DNA from 4 places in the Kitasatospora sp. NPDC002227 genome. Region 4 is predicted to be linked to each of the others. Evidence: riboswitches for the same ligand, from Rfam matches in the RefSeq annotation. Region 4 holds a riboswitch; each other region holds the start of a gene.

Region 1 (7,625 bases), on a different contig from region 4:
CGCCCGCCATAGCGCACTGACGCCGGGGCCGGGCCGGCTCCCGCGCCACCCGACGCCACCCGGGCGCACTCCCCCGCCCCCGCGCGCGCCCTGTGATCGCGCCGTCTCCTCCCTCAACACTGGAGGAGGCGGCGCGATCATCTTTTCGTACGCCACCCAGTCCGGTTGCCGCCCGGCCCGGGCAACACCCGGCCCGGGTACCGCCCGGCCCGGGCACCGACCAACGGGGAGAGACCAGCCATGGCAGAACCGCAGACCGTCGTCGACACCGCCCCCGCCCTCAACGGCCACCGGCCCGGGCCGGCCCGTCCGCTGCCCTCGGTGCTGATCGCCACCCGGCACGGCGAGAGCACGGCCAACGTCGAGTTCGCGCTCGCCGCCGAGACGGGGGCCCTGACGGTGCCGATCACCTGCCGGGACGCCGACATCCCGCTCTCCCTGCAGGGCCGCAGCCAGGCCCAGCGGCTCGGCGAGTGGTGGGCCGCCCTGCCGCCCGCCGACCGGCCGCGCTCGGTCTGGTGCTCGCCGTACCTGCGCACCGCCGACACCGCCCGCACCGCCCTGGCCCAGGCCTCCGGGCTCGGCGCCGTCCCGGTCGGCCTGCCGGTCCGCTTCGACGAACGGCTGCGGGACAGAGAGCTCGGCGTCCTGGAGATGCTCACCCAGGCCGCGATCGAGAAGGAGCACCCCGCCGAGGCCGCCCGGCGCCGCAAGATGGGCGAGCTCTACTACCGCCCGCCCGGTGGCGAGTCCTTCCTGGACGTCGCCCTGCGGGTGCGCAGCTGCCTGCGCGACATCTGCGAGGAGGAGGCCGGCCACCCCGTCCTGATCGTCTCCCACGACTGCCCGGTCCTGATGCTCCGCTACGTCCTCGACCGCCTCACCGAGCCCGAGCTCCTCGCCCTGCCGCCCGTCCGCAACTGCTCCACCAGCCTCTGGCGCTCCGACGGCACCCGCCTGGGCCCCGAGCAGTGGAACGCCGTGGACCACCTCTAGGACGCCGTCCCGAAGGTGCGGCGGTAGGCCTGGGGGGTGGTGCCGAGCCAGCGGGTGAAGTGGTGGCGCAGGGTGGCGGCGTTGCCGAAGCCGCTGCGGGCGGCGACCGAGTCGACCGGCTCGGTGGTGCCCTCGAGGAGGCGCTGGGCGTGCAGCAGGCGCTGGTTGGTGAGCCAGCGGTGCGGGGTGGTGCCGGTCTCCTGCTGGAAGCGCCGGGCGAAGGTCCGGGGGGACATGTGCGCCCGGGCGGCGAGCTGGTCCACCGTCAGCTCCTCGTCCAGGTGGTGGCGCAGCCACTCGAGCAGGCCGCCCAGCGAGTCCGCCGAGCACTCCGGCAGCGGGCGGGCTACGAACTGGGCCTGCCCGCCGTCCCGGTGCGGGGCCACCACCATCCGCCGGGCGATCCCCCGGGCCACCTCGGCCCCCTGCAGCTTGCGCACCAGGTGCAGGCAGGCGTCGATCCCGGCCGCCGTCCCGGCGGAGGTGATGACCGGGTCCTCGTCCACGTAGAGCACGTCCGGCTCGACCGTGGTGGCGGGGTACAGCGCGGCCATCCTGTCGGCGTGCCGCCAGTGCGTGGTGGAGCGGCGCCCGTCGAGCAGCCCGGCGGCGCCGAGCAGGTAGGAGCCGTTGCAGATCGACAGCACCCGGGAGCCGCGCGCCACCACGGCCCGCAGGGCCGCCAGGAGCGGCTCGGGGTAGCTCTCCCGGATGCCGGTGGCGGCGGCGATGACCAGATCGGCCTCGGCGAGGCGCTCGACCCCGTACGGCACGTCCACGCTGAAGCCGGCGTGGGTGCGCAGCAGCCCGGGCCGGTCGGAGGCGAGCGCGAAGTCGTACACCGGCAGCCCGTCGTCGCTGCGGTCCAGGCCGAAGACCTCGCAGGCCACCCCCAGCTCGAAGGGGTGCACCGGCTCGAGCACCACGGCGACCACGTTCTTCAGCGCGGGGTTCAGCGGGGGGTTCGGCATGGGCCCAGGATGCCACTGGCAGGATATCGATGCAATCGGTCATTCCTGCCACTCGTCCGGATCCGCGCCACGGACGAGGCTGGAGGCATGACCTCGATCACGCAGTTCCTGCCCCTGCTCGCCGTCCTCGCCGGCTTCGGCCTCCTCGGCACCCTGGTCGGCCGCGACGTCGACCGCCTGGCCCGGCTCGGCCGGGACAACCGGCACCGCCCGACGGGCTACCCGACGGAGTCGAACACATCTTCGGGCACAATGTCCGGATGGACATCGTCATCCGCCCGGCCCGCGAGGAGGACCTCGAGGGCGCCGGAGCCGTCACCGTCGAGGCGTTCGTCGGCGATGGCCACACCGACCCCGACAGCCCGTACGTCGAGCTCCTCCGGGACGCCCGCCGCCGCCTCGCGGAGGCCGAGCTGTTCGTCGCCGTCGACGGCGCCGGCCACGTGCTCGGCTGTGTGACCTTCGCCTCCGGCGGCACCGAATGGGCGGACATCGCCGAGCCGCACGAGGGCGAGATCCGGATGCTCGCGGTGGGCTCGGCGGCCCGCGGGAGAGGCGTCGGCGAGGCCCTGGTCCGGGCCTCGATCGCCCGCTCCCGGGAGCTCGGACTGACCGCCATGGCCTTCTCCACCCGGCCCTCGATGACGGCCGCACACCGGCTCTACGAGCGGGTCGGCTTCCGCCGGACCCCCGAGCGGGACTGGGCCCCGCGCCCCGGGATCGACCTGCTCACGTACGGTCTGACCTTCGACGATCCGGTGATCTGACGGGCCGTACGGTGGCTCCGAGCTACCAGCCGACCACGACACGCGGCACTACATCTGGGGTCGCATCCGACCTCCGCCACAACATGTATGCTCACTCTCGCTGTCGAAGCAGGGGAACCCAGTGAAAGTCCGGGACTGCCCCGCAGCGGTGAGCTGCGCACCCCTACGGGCGCGCCGTAAGTCCGATGACCTGCCGACGGTGTGCACACGGCTTCCCCGCAGGCGCCTTGCAGCACTGAGTCACGTCCGGGCCTCGCGGGCGGGCCGGGGGGTCTGAAACGCGCGCGCTCGAACGAGCGCGCCGCGCCGCGTTCCCCTGTGCCCAGGCGGCCCTGGCGACCACGTCGTTCCGCCGCCGCCAGGAGAGCGCCTTGACCATCGCAGCAGTTGCCCTGCCGTCCCAGGGTTCCGCCGATCACGACCAGACCGACCCCGGTGCTGCGCTCCTGCGGCTGCTGACCGACCGCAGTGTCGACCTCCCCCAGGTGGACCCCGGCCACGTCGCCGCCGCCGCCCTGCGCGGCCGCCACGCGGGCTCCGACTTCGCCGAGCTGCGCTCTCTGGCCGTCGAGGCCGCCGCCTCGATGATCGCCGAGGACCCGCAGTACTCGAAGCTGGCCGCCCGCCTGCTCGCCCTGGAGATCGCCGACGAGGCCGTGAGCCAGGGCGCCGTCTCCTTCTCCGCCTCGATCGCCGTCGGCCACGCCGAGGGCCTGATCGGCGACACCACCGCCGCCTTCGTCGCCAAGCACGCCGACAGCCTGGACGAGCTGATCGACCAGCGGGGCGACGACCGCTTCGAGTACTTCGGCCTGCGCACCGTGCAGTCCCGCTACCTGCTGCGCCACCCGATCACCCGCAAGGTGATCGAGACCCCGCAGCACTTCCTGCTCCGCGTCGCCTCGGGCCTGGCCGTCGGCGACTCCGAGACGGCCGTCCGCGAGGTCGCCGAGCTGTACGCGCTGATGAGCGCGCTCTCCTACCTGCCCTCCTCGCCGACGCTGTTCAACTCCGGCACCAAGCACCCGCAGATGTCCAGCTGCTACCTGCTGGACTCCCCGCTGGACAACCTGGACTCGATCTACTCGCGCTACGCGCAGATCGCCCGCCTGTCCAAGCACGCCGGCGGCATCGGCCTGTCCTACAGCCGCATCCGCTCGCGCGGCTCGCTGATCCGCGGCACCAACGGCAAGTCCAACGGCATCGTGCCGTTCCTGCGCACCCTCGACTCCTCGGTCGCCGCCGTCAACCAGGGCGGCCGCCGCAAGGGCGCGGCCTGCGTCTACCTGGAGACCTGGCACGCGGACATCGAGGAGTTCCTCGAGCTGCGCGACAACACGGGCGAGGAGGCGCGGCGCACCCACAACCTGAACCTCGCCCACTGGATCCCGGACGAGTTCATGCGCCGCGTGAACGCCAACACCGACTGGTCGCTGTTCTCCCCGGCCGACGTGCCCGAGCTGGTCGACCTCTGGGGCGCCGACTTCGACGCCGCGTACCTGAAGGCAGAGGCCGAGGGCAAGGCCGTCCGCACCATCCCGGCGCAGACCCTGTACGCCCGGATGATGCGCACCCTGGCGCAGACCGGCAACGGCTGGATGACCTTCAAGGACGCCTCCAACCGCGCCGCCAACCAGACCGCCGTGCCCGGCCGCACCGTGCACTCCTCCAACCTGTGCACCGAGATCCTCGAGGTCACCGACGACTCCGAGACGGCCGTCTGCAACCTCGGCTCGGTCAACCTCGGCGCCCACGTCGCCGCCGGCGCCACCGCCGCCGACCTGCTGGGCGCGATGGACTGGGAGCGCCTGGACGCCACCGTCCGCACCGCCGTCACCTTCCTCGACCGCGTGGTGGACATCAACTTCTACCCGACCCCCGAGGCCGGCGCGTCCAACTCGCGCTGGCGCCCGGTGGGCCTGGGCGTGATGGGCCTGCAGGACGTCTTCTTCAAGCTCCGCCTGGACTTCGACTCCGCCGAGGCCAAGCAGCTCTCCACCCTGATCGCCGAGCGCATCATGCTGACCGCCTACGAGCGCTCCAGCGAGCTCGCCGAGCAGTTCGGGCAGCACCCGGCCTACGCCGAGACCCGCGCCGCCCGCGGCCAGCTGCACATCGACCACTTCGACACCGCTCCGGCCTGGGCCGACCGCTGGGACGCCCTGCGCACGAAGATCGCCGAGACCGGCCTGCGCAACTCCCTGCTGCTCGCCATCGCGCCGACCGCGACGATCGCCTCGATCGCCGGTGTGTACGAGTGCATCGAGCCGCAGGTCTCCAACCTGTTCAAGCGCGAGACCCTCTCCGGCGAGTTCCTCCAGGTCAACCCGTACCTGGTCGCCGAGCTCAAGGAGCTGGGCGTCTGGGACGCGCAGACCCGCGACGCGCTGCGCGACTCCAACGGCTCGGTCCAGGACCTCAACTGGCTGCCCGCCGAGGTCCGCTCGCTCTACCGCACCGCCTGGGAGCTGCCGCAGCGCGCCCTGATCGACCTGGCCGCCGCCCGGCAGCCGTACATCGACCAGAGCCAGTCGCTCAACCTCTTCATGGCCGCCCCGACCATCGGCAAGCTCAGCTCGATGTACGCGTACGCCTGGAAGGTCGGTCTGAAGACCACCTACTACCTGCGCTCGCGCCCGGCCACCCGGATCGCCCAGGCCGCCTCGGGCACCGCCCGCGCCGCCGCGCCCGTGCCGGTCAACACCCCGACCATGACCCCGGAGGAGGAGGCAGCGCTCGCCTGCTCCCTGGAGAACCCCGAGTCCTGCGAGGCCTGCCAGTAATGCCGAACGACGACCGCAAGATGCTGCTCGACCCCGGTTTCGAGCTGACCCTGCGCCCGATGCGCTACCCGTCGTTCTACGACCGGTACCGTGACGCGATCAAGAACACCTGGACCGTCGAGGAGGTGGACCTGCACTCCGACGTCGCCGACCTCGCCAAGCTCAGCGAGGGCGAGCGGCACATGATCGGCCGGCTGGTCGCCTTCTTCGCGACCGGTGACTCGATCGTCGCCAACAACGTGGTGCTGAGCCTCTACAAGCACATCAACTCGCCCGAGGCCCGGCTCTACCTGTCCCGGCAGCTGTTCGAGGAGGCCGTGCACGTCCAGTTCTACCTGACGCTGCTCGACACCTACCTGCCCGACCCGGACGACCGCGCGGCGGCCTTCGCGGCGGTGGAGAACATCCCCTCCATCCACCAGAAGGCGCAGTTCTGCTTCAAGTACATGAACGCCGTCGACCACCTCGACTCGCTGCAGTCGAAGGACGACCGGCGCGCGTTCCTGCTCAACCTGATCTGCTTCGCCGCCTGCGTCGAGGGCCTGTTCTTCTACGGCGCCTTCGCCTACGTGTACTGGTTCCGCTCGCGCGGCCTGCTGCACGGCCTGGCCACCGGTACCAACTGGGTCTTCCGGGACGAGTCCATGCACATGGACTTCGCCTTCTCCGTCGTGGACACCGTCCGCGAGGAGGAGCCGGACCTCTTCGACGAGGAGATGGCCAAGCAGGTCACCGAGATGCTGGAGGAGGCCGTCGAGGCCGAGCTCCAGTTCGCCCAGGACCTGTGCGGTGAGGGCCTGCCCGGCATGAACACCGCGTCCATGCGCGAGTACCTCCAGGCCGTCGCCGACCAGCGCCTGGCCCGCCTCGGGATGCCGATCCGCTACGGCTCGACCAACCCGTTCGGCTTCATGGAGCTCCAGAACGTCCAGGAGCTGACCAACTTCTTCGAGCGCCGCGTCTCCGCCTACCAGGTGGCCGTCGAGGGCTCCGTCGCCTTCGACGACGACTTCTAGAGCGCCCGTGCGAAAGGGGGGCCCGAACCGGGCCCCCCTTTCGTCGTACCGTCAGGCGTTCGGGACGGTGGCGTACTTCGCGGTGCCCTCGGCCATCTGCTTCAGGGCGTCCTTGCGGTCGCGCTTGGAGAGCTTGTCGATGTAGAGGAAGCCGAAGAGGTGGTCGGTCTCGTGCTGGAGGCAGCGGGCGAAGAAGCCGGTGCCCTCGACGCGGACCGGGTTGCCGTGCTTGTCGACGCCGGTGACGGCGGCGTAGTCCGGGCGGGGGAGCTCGGCGTAGGCGGTGGGGACGGAGAGGCAGCCCTCGTTGCCGTCGTCCAGCTGGCGGCGGCGGTCGGCCGGGAAGGGCTCGAGCACCGGGTTGATCACGTGGCCGATGTGGCGGACGTTGTCGTCGTCCGGGCAGTCGTAGACGAAGACCTTGGCGTCCACGCCGATCTGGTTGGCCGCGAGGCCCACGCCCTCGGCGGCGTACATCGACTGGAACATGTCGTCGATCAGCTCGGAGAGCGCCTCGTCGAAGACGGTGACGGTCTGGCACTCGCGGTGCAGGACGGGGTTGCCGACCACCGTGATCGGGCGGGCGGTGCCCTTCGAGAGGTCCGGCAGCTCGCCGACGACCTTCTGCTCGCCGGTCTCGTGCTCGTGGTCCGAGTGGTCGTGCCCGTCGTGGTCGTGGTCGTGGGTGTGCTGGTCGGCCATCGTTGGTGTTCGCTTTCCTGACGTCTCCGAGATGTACCGCTCAAGGGTACGGCCCCAGGACGATCACCGGCCCTTACTTCAGCACACCTCTTCCAAGTCCCGGTAGGCCCGGGTGGCCGGGGAGAGGGTGACCCAGCGGTCGAGCAGGGTCCGCACCAGCGAGGCCGGCGCGGCGATCCCGCACTCCCGCTCGGCCAGCCAGGACAGCCCGCTGCTGCCGCTCAGGTGGCTCAGGTGGCCGGGGTGCGCGGCGTCGCCGTCGTCGTGCGGGTCGTGGTGCGCGGTGTTGCCGTCGTCGGTGGCCATCCGGCTCTCCGAGCAGGCCCGGCAGAGCAGCCGCACCGAGGCCGTCCAGTCCTCCGCCGCGTACCCGGCGTCCGCCACCAGGCG
Region 2 (7,625 bases), on a different contig from region 4:
ACCCGGCCCGCCCGCCCGCGTAACACCCCGTCACCGGCGGGAAGTTCGGCCCGGCTCCGGCCCCCTTCGGCCACCCGGTCGGCGGCGAAGCCGAGCACCGAGGCGAGCGCCCCGACCCCGACCGCCGGTGCCCCCGACAGCCAGACCTGCGACACCGCCGCAGCCGCCGCCCCGCCCGCCACCGCCCCCACGTACACCGGCCACCCCGGCATCGCCAACCCCCGTTACCAGCGGACCACTTGGCCCCAGTGTCTCAACCACCCACCCCCGGGGGAACGGGCCGGGCGGGGCCGCCTGGTGGCCCGGGGCCTGCTTTCCGGGTCACGTCGGCTGTGACATCAGCGGGCGGCGCTGGAGGGCCACTCCCGCCCGTCGGCCGGCAAGGAGGGCGAGCTGCCCTGCGGCCGCCCGGCGTGGTCCGGACGACAGGCCCTAGGGTCGCGGTCATGACCACTACGGAGTCGATTCCACCCACCCCCGGCAGCGAGGCCGCCCGGCCGGTGCCGACCAACGTCCTGGGTCTGCGCGGCGAGTTCACCGATCCGCTGTGGCGGATCAGTGTCCGGCTGCGGCCGGTCGAGGTCGAGTTGCTCCGCACCGAACCGCTGCGGCGCCTGCACTTCGTCACGCACGGCGGCGCCTCGACGCTCAGCACCTTGCAGTCCTACAGCAGGCTCGAGCACACCCTCGGTGTTCTCGCCCTGGTCGCACACTTCCGCCCGGAGGACGAACTCCTCCGGACCGCAGCGCTGTTGCACGACATCGGCCATCTACCGCTGAGCCACACCTTCGAGGGCATCGGCGGCCTCGACCACCACGCCATCGGCGCCCGGCTGTTGCGGGCCGACCCGATCCGGCCGGCCCTGGAGCGGCATGCGATCTCCGCCGGAGCCGTCGCCGCCGTGCTGGACGGCGAGCCGCTCTCGCCCCTCACCGGCCGGTCAGGCCTGATGAACCTCGACCATCTCGACTCCTACGTACGCAGCGGCCGCGCCGCCGGGCACCTCGACGCCGATCCCGCCGCCCTGTTGAGCCGGCTCGACCTCACCGACTCGGCGGTATCGACGGACCCTCGCACGGCCGCCGTACTCGTCGCCCTGGTCCGCGCGGAGGCCCGGCTGCACACCTCCTGGGACAACGCGGGCCCGGTCTCCGTGGTCCGCCGCCTGGCCGGGCGACTGCTCGACGGCGGCACACTCACGCCGGCCCGGCTCGCCCGGCTGACCGACCACCAGCTCTGGTCCGCGTTCGAGGCCTGCCCGGCCACCCGGGCCGAGAGCCACCTGATCCGGTACGAGCCGCACCGCCTGGCGGTGACGCTCGGGCTCGCCCCCGAGGAGAGCACCGGCTGGGACTTCTCCCTGCGCAAGATCTACCGCTCCGCCCCACTGGTGGACGGCCGCCCGCTCGAGGAGGCCGCACCCGGACTCGCCGCCGAGCTGGCCGCCTTGAGCGCGCTGCCCACCGACTTCCACGTCCGCTGGAGCGGGGCGTGAGGGACTGCCTGAGGTCAGTCCCTCACGCCCACGGGCTACGCCTCCGGGTAGCGCCGCGGCGTCCAGACCACCTCGGTGCCGTTGTCGCGGGCGACGGCCTGGGTCTGCGAGGAGCCGATCAGCAGGATGGTCCGCATGTCGACCTGCGCCGGGTCGAGGTCGCCGAGCCGAACGGTGCGCACCCGCTCCGTCGGGCCGCCCACGTCGCGGGCCATCACCACGGGGGTGTCGGCGGCGCGGTACTCGAGCAGCAGTTCCTTGGTCAGCCCCACCTGGGTGGTGCGGCTCTGCGAGCCCGGGTTGTAGAGCGCGAGCACCAGGTCGGCCTCGGCCGCCGCGCGCAGGCGCTTGGCCACCACCTCCCAGGGCTTGAGCCGGTCCGAGAGCGAGACCGTCGCGTAGTCGTGGCCCAGCGGCGCGCCTGCCCGCGAGGCGGCGGCGTGCGCGGCCGTCATGCCGGGCAGGATCCGCACCGGCACCGAGCGGTACGGATCGGCGCAGGCCGCCTCGAGCACGGCGGTGGCCATGGCGAAGACACCCGGGTCACCCGAGGAGACCACGGCGACCTTGCGGCCGCGCCGGGCCAGATCGAGCGCGAACTCGGCCCGCTCGGCCTCGACCTTGTTGTCCGAGCCGTGCCGCAGCTGGCCCGGCCGCACCGGCACCCGGTCGATGTACGTCGTGTAGCCGACCAGATCGGTGGCCCGCGCCAGCGCGCCGCGCGCTTCCGGCGTGAGCCACAGCGGCCCGGCCGGGCCGGTGCCGACCACCACGACCTCACCGACGCCGTCAGAAGCCACCGGACTGCCGTCGTACGGCTGCCCGTCGGAGTCCAGCTGCGCCACCCGACTGGGCAGCACGGCGACCGAGAAGTACGGCACGCCCTCCTCGTCCACCTCGGCCAGCGGAGCCGTCCGCTCCCCCGGCATGAAGGCCCGCTCGACGTACTGCGCCTCAGCCAGGCGGCCCGAGCGCTCCAGCGCGCGCTTCACGGTGGGGAAGGTGCGGCCGAGCTTCATCACCACGGCGGAGTCGGTGGCGGCCAGCCGGGCCGTCAGCTCCTCCTCGGGCAGGGTGCCCGGGATGATCGTGAGCACCTCCTCGGCCTCCACCAGCGGCTTGCCCAGCCGAGCGGCGGCGGCGCTCACCGAGGTGACACCGGGCACGACCTCGGTCGGGTACCGGTGCGCGAGGCGCTTGTGCATGTGCTGGTACGAGCCGTAGAAGAGCGGGTCGCCCTCGGCCAGCACCACCACGTCACGGCCCGCGTCCAGGTGGGCAGCCAGGCGGGCGGAGGCCTCCTCGTAGAAGTCGTCCAGCGCGCCCCGGTAGCCGCCGGGATGGTCGGTGGTCTCGACCGTGATCGGGTAGACCAGCTTCTCCTCGATCTGACTGCCCGTCAGATAGTGCTCGGCTATCGACCGGGCGATCGAGCGGCCGTGCCGGGCGCTGTGGTACGCGATCACGTCCGCCTTGGCGATGAGCCCGGCGGCCTTGACCGTCACCAGCTCCGGGTCACCCGGGCCGAGGCCCACGCCGTACAGGCGGCCGAGCCGACGCTCCGTCGCGTCGGTCTGACGATCCGTCACTCTTCTTCACTCGCAATCGCGTTGATCGCGGCAGCCGCCATCGCGCTGCCGCCCCGGCGGCCCCGGACCACCAGGTACTCCAGGCCCAGCTTGTTTGCGGCCAGGGCGTCCTTGGACTCGGCCGCGCCGATGAAGCCCACCGGCACGCCGATCACGGCGGCCGGGCGCGGCGCACCGGCCGCGATCATCTCCAGCAGGCGGAACAGCGAGGTCGGCGCGTTGCCGACCGCCACCACCGCCCCTGCCAGCTTGGGCAGCCAGAGCTCCATCGCGGCGGCGCTGCGGGTGTTGCCCATCTCCTTGGCCAGCGCGGGCACCGACGGGTCGGAGAGGGTGCAGACCACCTCGTTGTCGGCGGGCAGGCGCTTGCGGGTGACACCGCTGGCGACCATCGAGACGTCGCACAGGATCGGCGCTCCGGCCAGCAGCGCGGCGCGCGCGTCAGCCACCGCGCGGGGCGAGAAGGCCAGGTCCTCGACCAGGTCGGTCATGCCGCAGGCGTGGATCATCCGCACCGCGACCCGGGCGACGTCCTCGGGCATGCCAGCGAGGTCGGCCTCGGCCCGGATGGTGGCAAAGGACTGCCGGTAGATCTCGGCGCCGTCCTTCTCGTACTCGATCACTTCGTCCTCCGGGCCTCGGCCACCGCCGTGGCCATCTGCTCTCTCGTCACTTCGACAACACTCGTGTCCCCAGCCAGGGAGATCCGGTACCGCTCGGGTCCGGTCGCCAGTACGTCCACCCAGGCACCCGACGGGTGCCCGCACCTGCGCTCGCAGCCGGACCAGTGGACCGGCAGTCCGCCGGCCGCCGTCGAGTCCAGCGCCGCGGCGGCGTCCCGCCGCACGTCGGCGAGCGACTTGCCGCACCCGGGCAGCCCGGTGCACGCACTCGCCCCGGCCCAGGCGGACTCCGCCTCGGTCCGCAGCCCGGCCACCGCCAGCTCCGGCAGTGCCGAAGCACCCGCCCCGGGCACCACCACCGACCGCCACGGCGTCACGCGCAGTCCGTCCCCCACCGAAGCCAGCAACCGCCACTGCGCAGCCGTCACCCGCCCGAACCTCAGCCCGACGCAGACAGCCGCGCCGCCCAGCACACCGATGTCCAGCGGCGCCCCGAACCCCGGCAGCGGTTCGCTCCCCGCGTCCAGAGCAGAAACCTCCCGCACGTGCCAGGCCCCGCCTGCCACCGCCAGGAACTCCACCGCCGCCGCGACCGCCGCCGCGACCTCGCCCCCGGCCGCGACAGCACGCGCGGTCCGAGCCCGCCCGAGGCGCAGCAGCGCGCCCCCGCCCGCCACTGCGATCAACGTCACATCGGCGTCCAGCGCCGCGACGTCCCCCCGCCCGTCGTCCAGCGCGAACAGGAACTTCCCCGACAGCCCGGCGGCAGCCGCCGACGCACACAGCGCCGCGTCCAGCGCCCGCACCCACCCCTGGACGTCCGCGTACCCGAGCCCGTCCAAGCCGGCGGCCGGCGAGGCCACGATGTTCCGTACCCGCTCGTGGGTGTCCGAGGGCAGCAGCCCGGCGGACCGCAGCCGCCGCCCGAGCTCCAGCCCCGAATCGGCGGCCAGCCCCCGGAGTTGGACGTTGCCCCGCGAGGTGGTCTCCAGCGCGCCGTCGCCGAGCTCGTCCGCCGCGTCCGCGAGCGCGAGCGCCTGCCGGGACGTCAGCAACCCTCCCGGTATCCGGACCCGGGCGAGGGCGCCGTCGTCGGCGGCGTGCAGCCGCAGGGCGCCCGGGCAGGCGTCCGACTGCGCCCGGCCGGGGCGGCCGGGGCCCGGTTCGGTGGCGGAGGGTCGGGGTGACATGGCCGCGAGCATACCCACGATCCGCCCGGGCACAGCTGCTGTGTGGATCACACCGGTCACCGGGCGCTCTGTCCCCGTCACCTGGCACCCCGTACGATGCTGCCGGGCGTCCCTCGCGGCCGCCCACGCCAGCGACGGCGCTTCACGGAGGAAACCGGTGCAAAACCGGTGCGGTCCCGCCACTGTGACCTCGGCTCACTGGCCGAGGAAGTCAGGAACTCCTGCCGTCCTCGACTCACCCCACGGGGCGCGGACCCCGAGGAAGGCCCGACCATGCCTGTGCTGGGGCGTCAACCCCGGGGGCGCGGGGCTCTGCTCATCAACAGCAGGCGCGCCCAGCCGCCCATCGCCGTACCCGGTTGCGCGCATCGTCCCGCTCGTCCCCGCTCCGGTTGCCCTGAGCAGTCCAAGCTCCACGCCGCAGCCCGCAGCGCGTACTCACCGCTCCGTCCCCCCGCCTGGGGCATCCACAACCTGGCCGGGAGGCCCTCCGCATGATCCTGCTGCTCTCCACCTCCGACACCGACCTGCTGAGCGCCCGCGCCTCGCAGGGCCCGGTCGGCTTCCGCCTGGGCAACCCGGCCCGGCTCTCCCCCGAGGAGCTCCCCGGGCTCCTCGACGGCACCGAGCTGGTGGTGGTCCGCCTGCTCGGCGGCCGCCGCGCCTGGCAGGAGGGGCTGGACGCGCTGCTCGCGGGCCCGCGCCCGGTGATCGTGCTGACGGGTGAGCAGGCCCCGGACGCCCAGCTGATGGAGCTCTCCACCGTGCCCGCCGGCATCGCCGCCGAGGCGCACGCCTACCTCGCGCACGGCGGCCCGGCCAACCTGGCCGAGCTCGGCGCCTTCCTCTCCGACACCGTGCTGCTCACCGGCCACGGCTTCGCCGCCCCGGCCTCCGCCCCCGAGTGGGGCCCGCTGGAGCGCACCGAGGCCAACGAGAGCGGCCCGAGCGTGGCCGTCCTCTACTACCGCGCCCACCACATGAGCGGCAACACCGGCTTCGTCGAGACGCTCTGCCAGGCCCTCGAGGCCCAGGGCGCCCGCCCGAAGCCGCTCTACTGCTCCTCCCTGCGCGGCGCCGCCCCCGAGCTCCTCGCCGAGCTGGCCGGCACCGATGCGATCATCACCACCGTCCTCGCGGCGGGCGGCACCAAGCCCGCCGACGCCCAGGCCGGCGGCGACGAGGAGGCCTGGGACGCGGGCGCGCTGGCCGCCCTGGACCGCCCGATCCTGCAGGCGCTCTGCCTGACCTGGTCCCGCGAGCAGTGGGAGGCCAGCGACGACGGCCTCTCCCCGCTCGACACCGCGACCCAGGTCGCCGTCCCCGAGTTCGACGGCCGCCTGATCACCGTCCCGTTCTCCTTCAAGGAGCTGGACGAGGACGGCCTGACCGTCTACGCGGCCGACCCCGAGCGGGCCGCCCGCGTCGCCGGCATCGCCGTCGCGCACGCCCGGCTGCGCCACACCCCGGCCGCCGAGCGCCGCCTCGCGCTGGTGCTCTCCGCGTACCCGACCAAGCACGCCCGGGTCGGCAACGCCGTCGGCCTGGACACCCCGGCCAGCGCGATCCGTCTCCTCCACCGCCTGCGCGAGGAGGGCATGGACCTCGGCACCGACCTCCCGGGCCTGGACGTCGACAGCGACACCGACTCCGGCCACGAAGGTGACGCCCTCATCCACGCCCTGATCGCGGCCGGCGGCTACGACCAGGACTGGCTGACGGAGGAGCAGCTCGCCCGCAACCCCGTCCGCATCCCCGCCGCCGACTACCGCCGCTGGTACGCCACCCTCCCGGCCGGCCTGCGCGAGCAGGTCGAGGAGCACTGGGGCCCGGCCCCTGGCGAGCTGTACGTGGACCGCTCGCAGAACCCGGACGGCGACATCGTGCTCGCCGCGATCCGCTCGGGCAACCTGCTGGTCCTCATCCAGCCGCCGCGCGGCTTCGGCGAGAACCCGGTCGCGATCTACCACGACCCGGACCTGCCCCCGAGCCACCACTACCTGGCCGCCTACCGCTGGATCGCGGCGGCTCAGGAGGACAACGGCTTCGGCGCCCACGCCGTGATCCACCTCGGCAAGCACGGCAACCTCGAGTGGCTGCCCGGCAAGACCGCCGCCCTCTCCGCCGAGTGCGGACCGGACGCCGTGCTCGGCGACCTCCCCCTGGTCTACCCCTTCCTGGTCAACGACCCGGGCGAGGGCACCCAGGCCAAGCGCCGCGCCCACGCGACCCTGGTCGACCACCTGGTGCCGCCGATGGCCCGCGCCGACTCCTACGGCGACATCGCCCGCCTGGAGCAGCTGCTGGACGAGCACTCCAACATCGCGGCGATGGACCCGGCCAAGCTGCCCGCGATCCGCGCCCAGATCTGGACGCTGATCCAGGCCGCCAAGCTCGACCACGACCTCGGTCTGGACGAGCGGCCCGAGGACGACGGCTTCGACGACTTCCTGCTGCACGTCGACGGCTGGCTCTGCGAGATCAAGGACGTGCAGATCCGCGACGGCCTGCACGTGCTCGGCCAGGCCCCGGCCGGCACCGACCGGGTCAACATCGTCCTTGCCATCCTGCGCGCCCGCCAGATCTGGGGCGGCGTCAGCGCCCTGCCGGGTCTGCGCGAGGCGCTCGGCCTGGACGAGGCGGCGCTCACCCTCGGCGCCACCGACGCGGCCGAGGCCAAGGCCCGTGAGCTGGTCGAGGCGATGGAGGCCCTGGACTGGGCCCCCG
Region 3 (7,625 bases), on a different contig from region 4:
GACCACCTGCGAGGTGCTCACCCCGGGCGAGAAGGCCGCCGTGCACCGCCGCCTCGGGCCGGACCCGCTGCGGGCCGACGCCGACGCTGCGGCCGCCTGGCAGCGGATCTCGCGCAGCTCCACCACGATCGCCGCCCTGCTGATGGACCAGAAGATCCTGGCCGGGGTCGGCAACGTCTACCGCGCCGAGGTGCTGTTCCGCCTGGGCATCGCCCCGCACCGGCCCGGCCGCCGGATCACCGAGGCGGAGTGGAAGGCGATCTGGAGCGACTTGGTCGACCTGATGCACGACGGCGTCGGCGCCGGCCGGATCGACACCGTCCGCCCCGAGCACACCCCCGAGGCGATGGGCCGCCCGCCCCGGGTGGACGACCACGGCGGCGAGGTCTACGTTTACCGCCGGGCCGCCATGCCCTGCCTGGTCTGCGGCACCGAGGTCCGGACGGAGGAGCACGCGGCCCGGAATCTGTTCTGGTGCCCCCGCTGCCAGCAGCGTTAGGGTCCACGCATGTCACGAGCCAGCCTGCTGTACGTCACCGACTTCGACTACCCCGCCAAGGGCCGTGACTACGGTGCCGAGGACCGGTGGCTGATCGAGCAGCTGCGCGCCGACTTCACGGTCGAGCCCTGCCACCCGACGGAGGTGGCCGGGCGGATGGCCGGGGCGGACGCGGTGGTGATCCGCAACAGCGGGCCGGTGCTGCACCACCGGGCGGCGTACGTGGAGTTCGTGGCGCGGGCCCGCCGGGAGCGGATACGCGTCTACAACCCGCTGGACGGCAAGGCCGACATGGCGGGCAAGCGGTACCTGCTCGAGCTCACCGCCGCCGGGTACCCGGTGATCCCGACCGCCGAGGGCAGCTGGGCGGGCCTGCCGGAGGTGCCCGAGTACGTGGTGAAGCCGGTGCAGGGGGCCGACTCGATCGGCCTGGAGGTGGTCGCGAAGGGCGCCCGGGAGGTGACCGGGATGCTGGTGCAGCCGAGGATCGACTTCACGTACGAGGTCTCGTTCTACTTCGTGGACCAGGAGTTCCAGTACGCCCTGTACGCCCCGGACCAGGAGGCCCGCTGGCGGCTGGAGCCGTACGCGCCGACGGGCGCCGACCTCGCCTTCGCCCGCCGGTTCGTGGCGTGGAACGGGCTGTCGCACGGCATCCAGCGGGTCGACGCCTGCCGCACGCGGGAGGGCGAGCTGCTGCTGGTGGAGCTGGAGGACCTCAACCCGTACCTGTCGCTGGAGCTGGTGGGGGACGGGACTCGGAAGGCTTTTGTGGCGGCGTTCAAGCGCTCGCTGGACGGACTGCTGGCGGCGCCGCGCCCAGCGGCGTGGTGAGGCCGGTGCAGGTGTCGTAGCTGCGGGCGGCGTCGAAGCTGCCGGTGAGGTCGGGCAGCCGGCCCAGCAGGTGGTGGGCCAGGGCGAGCTCGGCGGGTTCGAGCCGCCGGGTGAGGCCCAGGTGCGGGGACCAGCGGCCGGGCAGGTAGTAGGGGCTGGGCTGGGCTGAGCCGGGCTGGGCGGCCTCGGCCAGCTCCTGCCAGATCCGGTGGTGCAGGCGCACCAGCTCGTAACCGGGCACGACCGACCAGGACAGCACCCGGCGGCGGCTGCGCGCGCTGAACGAGAGCAGCCCGGTGAGCCGCACCGGCAGCGGCAGGGCCTCCGCGATCAGCTCGTCCACCCGGGCCAGCGCGGCCACCGGGACGCTCCCGCAGGCGGCGAGGGTCAGGTGCGGCCGGTGGGTCGGGTGGGTGTTCCGGGCCAGGCTGGCCACGCCGCCTTCGTCCAGCTGCTGCCAGACCTCACGGACGGCGGCGTCGAACACGGGATCGCAGGTCAGCTCAACGGTCTGCATCGGATCACCGTACGGAGCGGGCGGGTGGTCTGACGAAGCATTTAGCGTCGGGTGGAATGGCGGAATGAATGTTCATTCCGGATGGCCCGGGGTGCCGTGCGGGCGAGGGCCTTGGCGACGGGCGGAATGAATGTTCATTCCCAGCAGCCGGGGCGCCGGGGGCGAGGACCCCGGCGTCGGCTGGAATGAACATTCATTCCCGGTAGCCGAGGACGCCGTGGGCGAGCACCTCGGCGACGGCCGGGTCGATCAGGCGGTAGCGGACGATCCGGCCGTCCCGGTCGCCGGTGACCAGACCGCCGGCGCGGAGCAGGCGCAGGGCCTGGGAGACGGCCGGGTCCTTCATGCCGGTGGCGACGGCGAGGTCGGAGACGGCCAGCGGGCCGGTCTCGTGCAGGGCGAGGAGCAGCGAGAGGCGCCCGGGATCGGCCAGCAGGGAGAAGCGTTCGGCCCAGGCTTGGACGTGCTCGGCATCACCGATGGCGGCGATGGCCTCGCAGACGCGGTGGCCGTCGATGGTCCGGTGGTTCGCGCGGTCGGCGGGGACGAGGTGCATGCCGGAGATTCTCTCATCCGGGGTCTGTCCGGCGGGTCCCGCCGGGCGGTCGCCGCCGGGGCACGCCATCCGACGTGTCCCGCCGGACGGACCCCAGCGCCCGGCGCACGCCGGGGCAGGTGATCTGCAACACCTGCGCAGGTGTGCAGGCTTGCAGGTGGTGGCGGGTCACCCCTACGGTGTTCCACGCCGTGGTGCTCGGGAAGACCGGTGACGGACCATCAAGGTCCCAGTCCGGAGCGGCCCTCGCCACTGTGATCGGGTAGTACCCGCACCGTCTCCGTGCGAACAGCACGGAGGCCACTGGACGCCAACCGTCCGGGAAGGCCAGGTGCGGGTGCGTCGACCCGTAAGCCAGGAGACCGGCCACGGCACTTCACGAGTTGATCCACGAGGTGCTGGAGCGTGACCGCAGATGACCCTGCCTGAAATCAGTGCTGCCCCGACGGCGGCGCCCACCGAGACCGGCTTCCGCTGGAAGCGTGAGGACACCGTCCGTACCACGGGCCTGATGCTGGTCATCCTGGCCATGCACGTGGCCGCCTTCGGCACCCTGTTCTTCCTGGTCGTCCCGGCCAACTACAAGGTCGGCACCCAGGTCTTCGGCGTCGGCCTCGGCATCACGGCCTACACCCTGGGCATGCGGCACGCCTTCGACGCCGACCACATAGCCGTGATCGACAACACCACCAGAAAGCTGATGGCCGACGGCAAGCGCCCGGTCTCGGTCGGCTTCTGGTTCGCCCTCGGCCACTCCAGCATGGTCGTGGTGATGGCCGGTCTGGTCGCCGGCGGCGCCGCGCTCGCGGGCACCCTGATGGACGACGAGTCCACCACCCACAAGGTGCTCGGGATGATCGGCACCACCACCTCCGGTGCCTTCCTCTACCTGATCGCCGCGCTCAACCTGGCCGCGCTGACCGGCATCCTGCGGGTCTACCGCGCGATGCGGTCCGGCGAGTACGACGAGACCGAGCTGGAGCGCCACCTCAACTCGCGCGGCTTCATGAACCGTATCCTCGGCCGCGCCACCCGCTCGATCACCCGCCCGGGCCAGATGTACCCCGTCGGGATGCTGCTCGGCCTCGGCTTCGACACCGCGACCGAGGTGACCCTGATGGTGATGGCCGGTTCGGGCGCCGCCGCCGGGCTGCCCTGGTACGCGATCGTCTGCCTGCCGCTGCTGTTCGCCTCGGGGATGAGCCTGTTCGACACCCTGGACGGCACGTTCATGAACTTCGCCTACCAGTGGGCCTTCTCCAACCCCGTCCGCAAGGTCTACTACAACCTCACCATCACCGGCCTCTCCATCGCGGTGGCCTTCGTGATCGGCACCATCGAACTGGTCACCGTGGCGCACGACAAGTTCGACCTGACCGACCCGGTGACGGGTTGGATCTCCGAGCTGAGCCTGGACAACGTGGGCTTCGCGATCGTCGGCCTGTTCGTGGTGGTCTGGGCGATCGCGATCGGGTACTGGAAGCTGGCCAAGGTCGACCACCGGTGGTCCGCCAAGGCCAAGGAGGGACGCGCCTGACAGGCGGGGTGCCGCCACCCTCCGTACGCTCGGGAGCATGGCTGATGCGTACGCGGTCCGGCGTGAGCGGCTGCGCGAGCACTGCAGTGCCCTCGGGGCGGACGCCTCGCTGATCACGCGTGCCGCCAACGTCCGCTACCTCACCGGCTGCGCCCCCTGCGGTGCCACGCTGCTGCTGACCAGGGAGCGCGCCCTGCTCGCCCTGCCCGACGACCTGCCGCCGGACGACACCGGGGAGCACCTGGTCGACCCGGACGCCTCCCGGCTGCCGGTGGGCGGCGGGCAGGACACCGCGCTGGCCGCCGCCGAGGCGGCCGCCCGGCTGGGGGTGCGCGACCTCGCGGTGGAGGAGCACGACCTCACCGTGCTGCGGCACCGGCAGGTGGCCGGGCTGGCCGAAGGGGTCCGGTTGAAGGACCTCGGGGCGGCCGTCGAGCGGCTGCGGGTGGTCAAGGACGAGCACGAGATCGCCGATCTGCGGATCGCGGCGGAGATCGCCGACCAGGCGCTGAGCGAGCTCCTGGAGTCGATCCTGGTCGGCCGCACCGAGCGGCACCTGGCGATGGAGCTGGAGCGCCGGATGATCGACCACGGCGCCGACCGGGCGGCCTTCCCGGTCTCGGTCGGCACCGGCAGCCACTCCGGCCAGGAGGCCCACCAGCCGACCGACCGCCGGGTGGAGGAGGGCGACTTCCTGACCGTGGTGCTCGGCGCGCAGTACCGGGGCTACGGCGTCTCCACCGCGCGCACCTTCGTGATCGGCGCGGCCCCCGCGCCCTGGCAGGTCGAACTGCACCGGCTGGTGTTCCGGGCCCAGCGGGCCGCCCGCGAGGCGCTCGGCCCCGGGGTCGCGCAGCACGCGCCGGACCAGGCGGCCCGCGAGATCCTCCAGGCCGCGGGCCATGGCGAGAGCTCCGTACACCCACTCGGCCACGGGATCGGGCTCGAGATCCGGGAGGCGCCGCGTCTGGGGCCCGCGGACATGGGTAAACTGGACAATCGCGTGCCGGTAACCGTCGGCCCCGGGGTGCACATCCCGGGCAAGGGCGGGGTCCGGATCGAGGACACCCTCGTGGTGCGCCCTCTCGAAGAGGGCGGGCCCGAGCTGCTCACCATTACCACCAAGGAGCTCCTCGCCCTGTGAACCGCCCCGGCGGGGAGCAGGCCGCAACCCCTTGGTTCCTTGACAGCTATATCCAGGAGTAAGTGCGCCCGTGGCTTCCACGAACGATCTCAAGAACGGCATGGTCCTCAAGCTGGAGGGCGGCAAGCTGTGGTCCGTCGTCGAGTTCCAGCACGTCAAGCCCGGTAAGGGCCCGGCCTTCGTGCGCACGAAGCTCAAGGAGGTCCTGACCGGCAAGGTGGTCGACAAGACCTTCAACGCCGGCACCAAGGTCGAGACCGCGAACGTCGACAAGCGTGGGATGCAGTTCTCCTACAAGGACGGCGAGAACTTCGTGTTCATGGACACGGACACCTACGACCAGATCACGATCGAGCCCGCCGTCGTCGGCGACGCCGCCAAGTACCTCCTCGAGGGCTTCGAGGCCCTGGTCGCGATGTACGAGGGCGCCGCCATCTACATCGAGCTCCCGGCCTCCGTCGAGCTGGTCATCTCCCACACCGAGCCGGGTGTCCAGGGCGACCGCTCCACCGGTGGCTCCAAGCCGGCCACCCTGGAGACCGGCGCCGAGATCGCCGTCCCGCTCTTCATCGTCACCGGCGAGAAGATCAAGGTCGACACCCGCGACGGCAGCTACCTGGGCCGGGTCAAGTAATCGTGTCATCCGCACGTAGCAAGGCTCGTACCCGGGCCTTCCAGATCCTCTTCGAGGCCGACCACCGTAACGTCGACCCGCAGCGGGTACTCGCTGACTGGGTGGGCCGCGCGCGCGACCCGAAGCCGGACGAGGGCACGCCGCAGGTGGGCGAGTACACCATGCAGCTGATCGAGGGCTATTGCCAGCACGCGCGTCGGATCGACGAGCTCATCGCGCAGTACGCGGTCGGCTGGACGCTGGACCGGATGCCGATCGTGGACCGGAACGTGCTGCGCCTGGGCGCGTACGAGCTGATCTGGGAGGACGGCACGCCGGACGCGGTCGTCCTGGACGAGGCCGTCGAGATCGCCAAGGAGTTCTCCACGGACGACTCCCCGGCCTTCGTCAACGGCCTGCTGGCGCGGTTCATGGAGCTCAAGCCCTCCATCCGCCGGGCCTGAACGCCCCTCCTTCGTCGAAGGCCGCCGGACCGCTCGGTCCGGCGGCCTTCGCGTGTTCCAGCTGTGCTCCAGCCGCGTGTTCCGGCTGTGTGTTCCGGTTGGGAAGGTGCTGGCGTATGTTGGCTACCGACCGGTAACATCCCTGGAGCGAAGGGCGTACCACCCATGACCACCGTGATCCGCAGCGAGTTCGACCGGGGCATTGCCCTCACCCCGACCGCGCCGGGGCACTTCGAGGGTGAGCTCGACCCGGGCTGGCAGATCGGCGGCGGCATCAACGGCGGGCTGCTGCTCGCGGTGGCCGGCCATGCGCTCTCGCAGCGGCACGGCGAGGACGGGCACCCCGACCCGGTCTCGATCAGCGGCTACTACCTCTCCGCCTCGGTGGCCGGCCCGGCCACCGTGGAGACCGAGCTGGTGCGCACCGGCAAGAGCCTGTCGACCGGCACCGCAGTGCTGCGCCAGGGCGGCGAGGAGCGGCTGCGGGTGCTGGCCACCTACGGCGACCTGGCCGGCCGAGGCGGCGAGATCCGCACCAGCGCCACCCCGCCGAAGATGCCGCTGCCGGAGCAGTGCATCGGCGTCGAGCACGCGCCCAAGCAGTTCATCGAGCAGGCCGCCCTGCTCGAGCGCTTCGACCTGCGGCTCGACCCGGCCACCGTCGGCTGGGCGCTCGGCGCGCCCTCGGGCGAGGGCCGCATCCAGGGCTGGTTCAAGCTGGCCGACGGGCGCGAGCCCGACCCGCTCAGCCTGCTCCTGGTCGCCGACGCGCTCCCGCCGGTCACCTTCGACCTCGGCCTGCCCGGCTGGGCGCCGACCATCGAGCTGACGGTCCATCTGCGGGCCAAGCCCGCGCCGGGCTGGCTGCTCGTCAGCCACGCCACCCGCAACCTCGCTGACGGGTACTTCGAGGAGGACGCGGAGATCTGGGACTCCACCGGCCGCCTGGTCGCGCAGTCCCGCCAGCTGGCCCGGGCGCCGCGCGGCTGACCCGCCCTCGGGCAGCTGTTCGTCACCCTCGGTTACCCAGCTGTGACATCAGGTGCGTGTGCGAGGCGGTGGACTGGGGAGGAAGGGGGCAGCGGCGCAGCCGCCCCCCGTACCACCTCCAGCACCAGGAGCCACCGATGCCCCGCAACGGCCGCAACCCCCGTACCACCCGCTGCGCCGGCCCCGCCGGTGCCCGTCGACGCGAGGACCAGGCCTTCCTGACCGGCATCCTGACCAGCGCGGAGGACTTCGAGCGGGCCCGGGCCTGGACGCTGACCGACGCGGCGGACTACGACAGCTACCTGCTGGACACCGCCGTGCTGCTCGCCGAGGCGGAGCGGACGTTCGGGGTGGTGCAGGCGCGGATGTTCCATCCGCAGGACTTCGCGGAGTTCTGCCTGCTGCACGGACTCGACCCGGCCGAGCCGGCCGCGCGGGACCGTTACCTGGTCAACCCGGCGCTGCAGACCC
Region 4 (7,625 bases):
CGCGTCGGTGTCGGCGTGCTCCTCGATCAGGTCGCCGAGGCGGTCCAGGCGCTCCTCGCGGGCGGCGGCGAAGCAGGTGTCCGGCGCGGGGACGAAGGCCCGGCCGGCCAGCTCGGCGACCTCGCGCAGGAAGGCCCGGCGGAAGCCGTCGTTCTCCAGCGCGCCGTGCCAGGTGGTGCCCCACACCGCCCCCTCCCGGCAGCCGTCCAGGAACGGAGAACCGCCCTCCACGGCCACCACCCCGTGGTGGATCTCGTACCCCTCCACCCGCTCGCCGTACGCCTCGCCGACCGGCCGGGCGAGGACCTTCTCCCGGCCGAACTCGACCCGGGTCGGCAGCAGCCCGAGCCCGGGCACCCGCCCGGCCTTGGACTCGACCTGGTCCACGATCTCCTGAGCCAGCATCTGGTACCCGCCGCAGACCCCGAGCACCGGCCGCCCCTCGGCGGCCCGGGCGAGCAGCGGCGCCTCCAGGCCGCGCTCGCGCAGCCAGGCCAGGTCCGCCACGGTGGCCCGGGAGCCGGGCAGCACGACCAGGTCGGCGTCGGCCAGCTCCTCGGGCCGGGTGGCCCAGCGCAGCAGCACACCGGGCTCCTGGGCCAGGGCGTCCAGGTCGGTGAAGTTGGAGAGCCTCGGCAGCCGCACCACGGCCACCCGCAGCACGTCGGCGCCGAACGGGCCCTGGACCAGGCCCCGGTCGACCACCGTGGTCAGGTCGAGCGAGTCCTCGGCGTCCAGCCACAGGCCCGACAGCATCGGCAGGGTGCCGATCACCGGACGGCCCGTCAGCTGGTGCAGCATGTCGAGCCCGGGGGCCAAGAGCCGGGTGTCGCCCCGGAACTTGTTGACGAACCAGCCGGCCACGTGCCGCTGGTCCTCGGGGGAGAGCAGCGCCAGGGTGCCGTACATCGCGGCGAAGACCCCGCCCCGGTCGATGTCCCCGACCACCACCACGGGCAGCTTCGCGGCGACCGCCAGGCCCATGTTGGCGATGTCCCGGTCCCGCAGGTTGATCTCGGCGGGGGAGCCGGCGCCCTCGCAGACCACCACCTCGTACCGGGACCGCAGGTCGGCCAGGCACTCCAGGGCGCGCTCGAGCAGGACGGGCTTGCGCTCGCGGTAGTCCAGCGCGCCGACCTCGGCGACGGCCTTGCCGAGCAGCACCACCTGGCTGCGGCCGTCCGCCCCGGGCTTGAGCAGCACCGGGTTCATCGCCGCCTCGGGCTCGATCCGGGCCGCCGCCGCCTGCATCGCCTGGGCGCGGCCGATCTCGGCGCCGTCGGCCGTCACGAAGGAGTTGAGCGACATGTTCTGCGCCTTGAACGGCGCGACCCGCACCCCCTGCCGGGCCAGCCAGCGGCAGATGCCCGCCGTCACCACGCTCTTCCCGGCGTCCGAGGTCGTCCCCGCCACCAGCAGTGCGCCGCTCATCCCTTGTTCCTCCTAAGCATCGCGGCAGCCACCGCCGTCACACCGAGCGCCAGCGCCCCCACCCGGCGGGAGAGCTGACAGGCCCGCTCCACGTCGTCCACCGTCACCGGCCGCAGCTCCCCGCCGAGCACCGGCCGGTGCTCCACGCGTTCGCCGTACTGCAGGGTGCCGCCGAGGCGGACGCCCAGCGCGCCCGCGAAGGCCGACTCGGCCTGGCCGGCGTTGGGGCTCGGGTGGGAGGAGCCGTCCCGGCGCCAGACCTTCCAGGCGGTGCCCGGCGAAGGCGCGGCGGCGCAGGCGAGCAGCGCGGTGAGCCGGGCGCCGGGCCAGCCGGCCACGTCGTCCAGGCGGGCGGCGGCCCAGCCGAAGCGCAGGTGGCGGGGGGAGCGGTGGCCGACCATCGCGTCCAGCGTGTTGACGGCCCGGAAGGCCAGCAGGCCGGGCGCCCCGGCCAGCGCGCCCCAGATCAGCGCGTTGACCACGGCGTCGGCGGTGTTCTCCGCGACCGACTCGACCACGGCCCGCGCGATCTGCGCCTCGTCCAGGCCGCTCGGGTCCCGCCCGCACAGGTGCGGCAGGCGCTCCCGGGCGGCGGTCAGGTCGCCCGCGCGCAGGTGGCCGCCGATGGTCCGGGCCTCCCGGGTCAGCGAGGTGCCGCCGAGCACCGTCCAGGTCGCGGCGGCGGCGAACAGCGCGCGGCCGGCCTTCCGGCGCCCGAGCGCCCGCTCGGCCAGCGCGGCCCCGGCCGCGACGCCGCCCACGCAGACGGCGGTGTGCAGGGCGCCCACACCGCGGTGGTCACGCCAGAGGGCCTGCTCGAGCCGGTGCGCGGCGGAGCCGAAGACGGCCACCGGGTGGCCACGCCTGGGGTCGGCGAAACGGACGTCGGCGAGGTACCCCACCACACTGCCGAGCGCGAAGGCGGTGCCCCGCCTCAACGCGCGCACCGCACAGCGGGAGGGGTCGGCGGTAGGTACGCCACGGTGACGGGTGTCCTCACTCAGGGTCCGCGCCCTGGCTCGACGAAACCGGAGGTGAGAGTCTCCTGGCTCCCGGGCCGCTTCCGCGTGCGCCCGGTGACAGTGGCGGGACCGCGCCGGACTCGCACCGGCTTCCTCTCCTTGCCTCCGTTTGGCTGAAAGATCCCACCACGCGCCCGGACCGGGAGTCAACAAACCGTCACGGTGGGCTGGGTCACCCGGCGGGCCGGACGATGACCCGTCAGTATCTCCGAGACCGGAGCCCGCTCGGCCCTCGAGGGTTGTGCGATCAGCCAGGGGCGGGTGGGCCCCGGCGGGCCGGGGTTCGTGTGTTCAGCGGCTGTGGGAGCCGTGCGGGGCCCCCGTACGGTCACCAGGTATGCGACGCAGACCGCTTCCTCCTGCCACCCCCACGCCCGTCCCCTTCTCCCCGGCCGCCGCCCGGGCCCACCGGGCCGGCCTAGGCCTCACCCCGGGGCAGGTGGCGGAGGGGATGGCGGCGCACGGGGTGCGGCTGCTGCCGGGGCACGTGCTCGGCTGGGAGAACGGCGAGCTGCGGCCCAGCGAGGAGGAGTTCGTCGCGCTGGCGCGGGCCCTGTGGTGCCCGCCCGCCCAGCTGATGGGCGCAGCCCCGGCCACCCTGCGGGACTTCCGGGTGGCCCGCGAGTACACCCAGGAGCAGGCGGCCCAGCGGCTCGGGCTCTCGCTCGCGGCCTACGCGAAGGCCGAGACCATCGGCCGCTGGTCCGGCGACGAGGAGCAGACCCACACCCTGGCCCACGTGCTCGGGATCGGCCTGCGGAGCCTGGTCCGGGTGACCGGACGTCAGGACGAGTTCGAGCAGTGCCTGCGCAGCAGCATCGACGGCCGCTGGCAGGCCCAGCTGGGGCCCCTCGCCCGCCTGGTCCCGGCCCCCCGCTCCGCCCTCACCGCCGTCCTGACCGCCCTCCAGTCCGAGTACCAGGTCCCGCTCTCCTGGGGCACCCCCGCCGCCGCCCCCACCACCCCGCTCCCCGACCGCTTCTGGCAGCTCCTCGCGGGCCACGACACCGACATCCCGGTCTGAGGCTCCGGCGGGCCCCTGAACAGCCGCCCCGGCTGGCGGGCCCCGGCCCCCGGTAGTGGGATGGAGTGCGAACGGTCCGTCACCAGCGACTCCCAGGGAGCGTCATGCGCTGGCAATCCGCCGCCTTCATCGCCGCCGCCGGCGCCGGAGCAGGGATCCTGCTGCTCGGCCGCAAGCTCTCCGAGGGGGCCGTCAACCCGGCCGCCGCCCAGCAGGAGTCCGTCCGCCCGCCCGCCGTGCTGAAGGTCCGGGCCCTGGGCCCGGGCCGCGTGACGCTGACCCGGACGCCCGACTCCGCCCGCCCGGGGCGGTACGCGCTGGAGTGGGGCGAGGACGGCCACGCCGTGGTCGGCGGGATCCTCGCCTCGGACGCCGCGGGCGTCACCCGCCGCCTCGAGCGCGCCGACGCCGGCACCCTGGCCGTCGGCACGGAGCTGCGGATGACCCCGCGGGTGCTCCTCGGCGACCCCACCTCCGCGCTCGCGATGGACTTCGCCGAGACCACCGCCGTGGGCGAGCTCGGCCCGCTCCCGGCCTGGCTCACGCCCGGCGTACGCGGCACCTGGGTGATCCTGGTCCACGGCCCGGGAGCGGGCCGTGAGCAGGCCCTCCCGGCCCTCCCCACCCTCGCCTCGCTGCGCCTGCCGACCCTCACCGTCACCTACCGGGGTGACGAGGGCGCCCCGGCCTCCCCGGACGGCCTGAGCCACTTCGGTGAGACCGAGTGGCGGGACGTCGAGGCGGCGCTGCGGCTCGCGCTGGACAGCGGCGCCGGGCGGGTCGTGCTGTACGGCTGGTCGCTGGGCGCGACCATGGCGCTGCAGACGGCGGCCCGCTCCGACTGGCGGGACAAGATCGCCGGCCTGGTCCTCGACTCGCCGGTGCTCGACCCGTCCGCGAGCATCCGCCGGGACGCTGTCCGGTCCGGGGTGCCCGCCGCCCTCGCCGAGCTCGGCGCCCTCGCGGCCCAGGGCCGCACCGGGGTCGACCTGGCCGGCTTCGCCCGCCTCGCCTCGGGCGCCGACCTGACCGTCCCCACTCTGCTGCTGCACAGCCCGGCCGACGCCTCCGCACCGTACGAGGCCGCCGCCGCCCTCGCCCACCACCGCCAGGAGCTCGTCAGCCTGCACCCCGTCCCGGACGCCGAACACGCCGCCCTCTGGAACGCCGACCCCGACGCGTACGCCGAGGCCCTGCGCCGCTTCCTCACCCCGCTGCTCTGAACCCCGCTGCCCTGACCGAGAACCTGACCAGCTCATGGCGTGGACATGGCAGCCAAGGGCCCGGTTTGCGCTGTGTTGCCCGATCTCCGGCGGCAGTTCGGCCTTGGCGCCGAAAGAAGCCGGTTGGCGGATGTGACAGAAGGCCGGTGCACGGGGAAGACTGCACGGCGTGACGTCTCGGAACCCGCGCGACCGTGATGCCCCGCTCCAGCCGACGATCGGTACGGGTGCGACGGTGACCCGTCTCCCCGGAGCGGCCCGCCGTGCCGACGGCCCCCGCCAGGCCGACGGCCCGGCCCGTCGCCGCACGCCCGCCAAGCCCGGCCGCGGCCGGGTGCCGGTGCCGGACGGCTTCCCCGCCCCCGCGGAGCTCGCTCCGCTGGCCCGGCGGATGCTCGCCGACGCCGTCAGGATCGCCCGCTGGGCGGGCGAGCTGGAGCGCGTGGACAAGCGGGGCGAACTGCTCCCCGAGGACGCCCGCGCGGCCGGGCGCGCCCTCGCCATGACCGTCGGCGCCGCCGCCAAGGCGTGGGGCCAGGCCCTGCTGGTCGGCCTGGTGGAGGCCCGGGACGGCGGCGCCGCCCCCGGCTGGCGCCTGCACGCCTGGGAGCACGACGACGAGGCCGTGGTCCGCGGCTGGTCCGCACTCTTCGACGCCTGGACGCTGCTCGCCCCCGTCCCGCCCGCCCCGCTGCGCGGCGTCTTCGCCGTGCTCGCCGGGCAGGCCGTGGACCAGGCGCCGCAGCTGCTCTCCTTCCTGCACCTGGTGGCCGGCCCGGTGGCCGACAGCGAGCTGCTCGAGCTGCTCCGCCGGGGCCTGGACGAGCGCCGCCACGGCGCCGGCACCGGCGCCGCGGTGCTCTCGCCCGTGCCGCACGCCGCCTCGGCCGTCTCCGCCGTGCGCGGCACCTGCCGCGAGCCGCAGGTCGACACCCCGCCGGCCGTCGCCGACGTGGCGGCCGTCCTGGACTGGATGCTGGACGGCCTGGCGGCCGTCGGCGCCGTGGTCCGCCGGGACGAGGCCGCCGAGCTCTCCCCGCTGGGCCACTGGGCCGTGCGGGCCAAGCTGGAGGAGATCTGCACCGTCGCCCAGACGGCGGCCGGCCACATCGAGCAGAGCGCCCTGGAGCTCCTGGACGCCTGCGCCCGCTACACCCCGGGCCCGGCCCGGGCCGAGTACCGCGCCTGGGTCGCCGCCCGCCCGGTGGACCGCGCCGTGGCCGAGCTGCTCGACGCCGCCCAGGGCGAGGACGCCCTGCGCCGCGGCCTCGCCTTCGAGGCCCTGCGGGTCGCCGGCGGCACCGCCGAGCAGGCCGTCCGGGCGGCCGTCGAGATCCCCGTCCTGCGCCCCTACGCCCTGCTCTGGCTGGCCGAGCAGTCCGAGGAGGAGGGCATCTCGCCCTCCGACGTCCTGACCGCCGAGGACGCCGCCTGGCTCTGGGTGGACACCGCCGCGGCCGTCCTCGACCACGGCGAAACGGAACTGCTGGTCGGCCACGTCGAGGGCGCCTCCGCCGGCGAGCCCGTCCGCCTCTTCAACCGGGCCCGCCAGTCCGGCCACCCCCGCGCCGCATCCGTCCTGACGGCCGTCAGCTCCGTCCACCCCGACCCGGCCGTGGCCCGGGCGGCGAGGCGCAGCGCTTTCAGCGTCCATCGAGGTGGCGCGTAAGTTGCACTATCCAGGGGCGCGGGGAACGGCGCGGCCAGCCACCCACCTCGCGTCACTGAGGGCACAGCAGTCAGTTGCACTATCAGCGGCATCAGTAAGCAGAAGGGCCCCACTCCGGTTCACCCGGAATGGGGCCCTTCTCGCGTCCAAGCGACTAGCAGCCGCGCGACTCCGCGCGGCGCGCCCGCACGTCCCCGACCTTCTGCCCCACCTTGCGGCGGATGACCAGCAGCGGAGCCATCGCGGCCAGCGTGATCTGCGCGATCGCACCGATGTGCATCAGCGTGTCACCGCCCGGCAGCCCGGCCGCCCAGGCCGCCAGGCAGCCGATCGAGACGACGATCCAGCACAGCGTGGCGGTGGCCAGCAGGCCCTGCGGCTTCGGGTACTCGATCCGGCTCACCATCAGGTAGGCCACCCCGAAGATCATCGCCAGCCCGATCAGCATCGGCGGGTCGAGCAGCACGATCGCGATGACCGTCATGGCCCCCATCGGGCACGGCATGCCCTGGAAGACCCCCGGCCGCATCTTGACCGCCGAGAAGCGGGCGAGACGGAGTACGACCGCCAGCAGCACCGTCAGGGCGATGAACGCCGACAGCTGCTGGTTGCTGTCGGGGGAGACGATGCCCCAGACGGCCACGAAGTACGCCGGCGCGATCCCGAAGCTGATCAGGTCGGCGAGGTTGTCCAGCTCCGCGCCCAGGGCGGAGGAGCGCAGCTTGCGCGCCACCAGCCCGTCGAAGAGGTCGCACATCGAACCGATCAGCAGCAGCGTCACCGCGGTGGCGGCGCTGTTGCGGTTCGGCGAGGAGGTCTCCCCGGTGAGGTGCGGCATCAGGACCCCGGTGGTGATCGAGTAGATCGCCAGGAAGCCGCAGACGGCGTTCCCCAGGGTCAGGAAGTCGGCGGTGGAGAGGTGCTGGGGCGAACGGGGAGCGCGGAGCTCGCGGTCGCGCGCCCAGCGGCGGCGGCGCAGGTCCGTCTCCTCGTCCTCGCCCAGGCCGACGAGCGTCTCAGGATCAGTCACGGTCAAGGCGCGTCACCCCGGCGGTGGTCTTCTGGCCCACCTCGACGCCGACCTCGACGCCGGGCGGGAGGTAGGTGTCGACGCGGGAGCCGAAGCGGATCAGACCGACCCGCTCGCCCTGCTCGACCTTGGTCCCGGCGGCCATGTACGGCACGATGCGGCGGGCCACGGCCCCCGCGATCTGCACCATCTCGATGTCGCCGATCTCGGTGTCGAAGTGCCACAC

What was found. Region 4 has a riboswitch for cobalamin ahead of ABT095_RS06545 (cobalamin biosynthesis protein). Riboswitches for the same ligand answer to the same signal wherever they lie in the genome.
Region 1: linked by a shared signal. The riboswitch ahead of ABT095_RS02080 (ribonucleoside-diphosphate reductase subunit alpha) and the one ahead of ABT095_RS06545 (cobalamin biosynthesis protein) in region 4 are both predicted to bind cobalamin.
Region 2: linked by a shared signal. The riboswitch ahead of cobN (cobaltochelatase subunit CobN) and the one ahead of ABT095_RS06545 (cobalamin biosynthesis protein) in region 4 are both predicted to bind cobalamin.
Region 3: linked by a shared signal. The riboswitch ahead of nicT (Nickel transporter NicT) and the one ahead of ABT095_RS06545 (cobalamin biosynthesis protein) in region 4 are both predicted to bind cobalamin.

What each region holds. Positions count from the first base shown of each region.
Region 1 is NZ_JBEOWY010000002.1:31,750-39,374, forward strand. Features, by position in the region: gene mctP (monocarboxylate uptake permease MctP) at 1-20, shown strand, start outside; gene ABT095_RS02060 (histidine phosphatase family protein) at 241-996, shown strand; gene ABT095_RS02065 (helix-turn-helix domain-containing protein) at 993-1,967, opposite strand; gene ABT095_RS02070 (hypothetical protein) at 2,007-2,174, opposite strand; gene ABT095_RS02075 (GNAT family N-acetyltransferase) at 2,228-2,734, shown strand; cobalamin riboswitch at 2,816-2,946, shown strand; gene ABT095_RS02080 (ribonucleoside-diphosphate reductase subunit alpha) at 3,106-5,517, shown strand; gene ABT095_RS02085 (ribonucleotide-diphosphate reductase subunit beta) at 5,517-6,533, shown strand; gene def (peptide deformylase) at 6,585-7,235, opposite strand; gene ABT095_RS02095 (tetratricopeptide repeat protein) at 7,314-7,625, opposite strand, start outside.
Region 2 is NZ_JBEOWY010000001.1:57,008-64,632, reverse strand. Features, by position in the region: gene ABT095_RS00260 (tetratricopeptide repeat protein) at 1-212, opposite strand, end outside; gene ABT095_RS00255 (HD domain-containing protein) at 447-1,496, shown strand; gene ABT095_RS00250 (precorrin-2 C(20)-methyltransferase) at 1,532-3,085, opposite strand; gene ABT095_RS00245 (precorrin-8X methylmutase) at 3,082-3,708, opposite strand; gene ABT095_RS00240 (ferredoxin-like domain-containing protein) at 3,705-4,910, opposite strand; cobalamin riboswitch at 5,017-5,141, shown strand; gene cobN (cobaltochelatase subunit CobN) at 5,393-7,625, shown strand, end outside.
Region 3 is NZ_JBEOWY010000034.1:19,159-26,783, forward strand. Features, by position in the region: gene ABT095_RS26145 (Fpg/Nei family DNA glycosylase) at 1-499, shown strand, start outside; gene ABT095_RS26150 (ATP-grasp domain-containing protein) at 509-1,333, shown strand; gene ABT095_RS26155 (2'-5' RNA ligase family protein) at 1,281-1,850, opposite strand; gene ABT095_RS26160 (ArsR/SmtB family transcription factor) at 2,044-2,406, opposite strand; cobalamin riboswitch at 2,582-2,791, shown strand; gene nicT (Nickel transporter NicT) at 2,822-3,943, shown strand; gene ABT095_RS26170 (aminopeptidase P family protein) at 3,981-5,087, shown strand; gene efp (elongation factor P) at 5,158-5,721, shown strand; gene nusB (transcription antitermination factor NusB) at 5,724-6,164, shown strand; gene ABT095_RS26185 (thioesterase family protein) at 6,330-7,154, shown strand; gene ABT095_RS26190 (DUF8829 domain-containing protein) at 7,292-7,625, shown strand, end outside.
Region 4 is NZ_JBEOWY010000005.1:98,592-106,216, reverse strand. Features, by position in the region: gene ABT095_RS06550 (cobyric acid synthase) at 1-1,431, opposite strand, end outside; gene ABT095_RS06545 (cobalamin biosynthesis protein) at 1,428-2,369, opposite strand; cobalamin riboswitch at 2,451-2,596, opposite strand; gene ABT095_RS06540 (helix-turn-helix domain-containing protein) at 2,791-3,477, shown strand; gene ABT095_RS06535 (alpha/beta hydrolase family protein) at 3,582-4,700, shown strand; gene ABT095_RS06530 (hypothetical protein) at 4,870-6,369, shown strand; gene ABT095_RS06525 (CDP-alcohol phosphatidyltransferase family protein) at 6,524-7,405, opposite strand; gene ABT095_RS06520 (phosphatidylserine decarboxylase) at 7,392-7,625, opposite strand, start outside.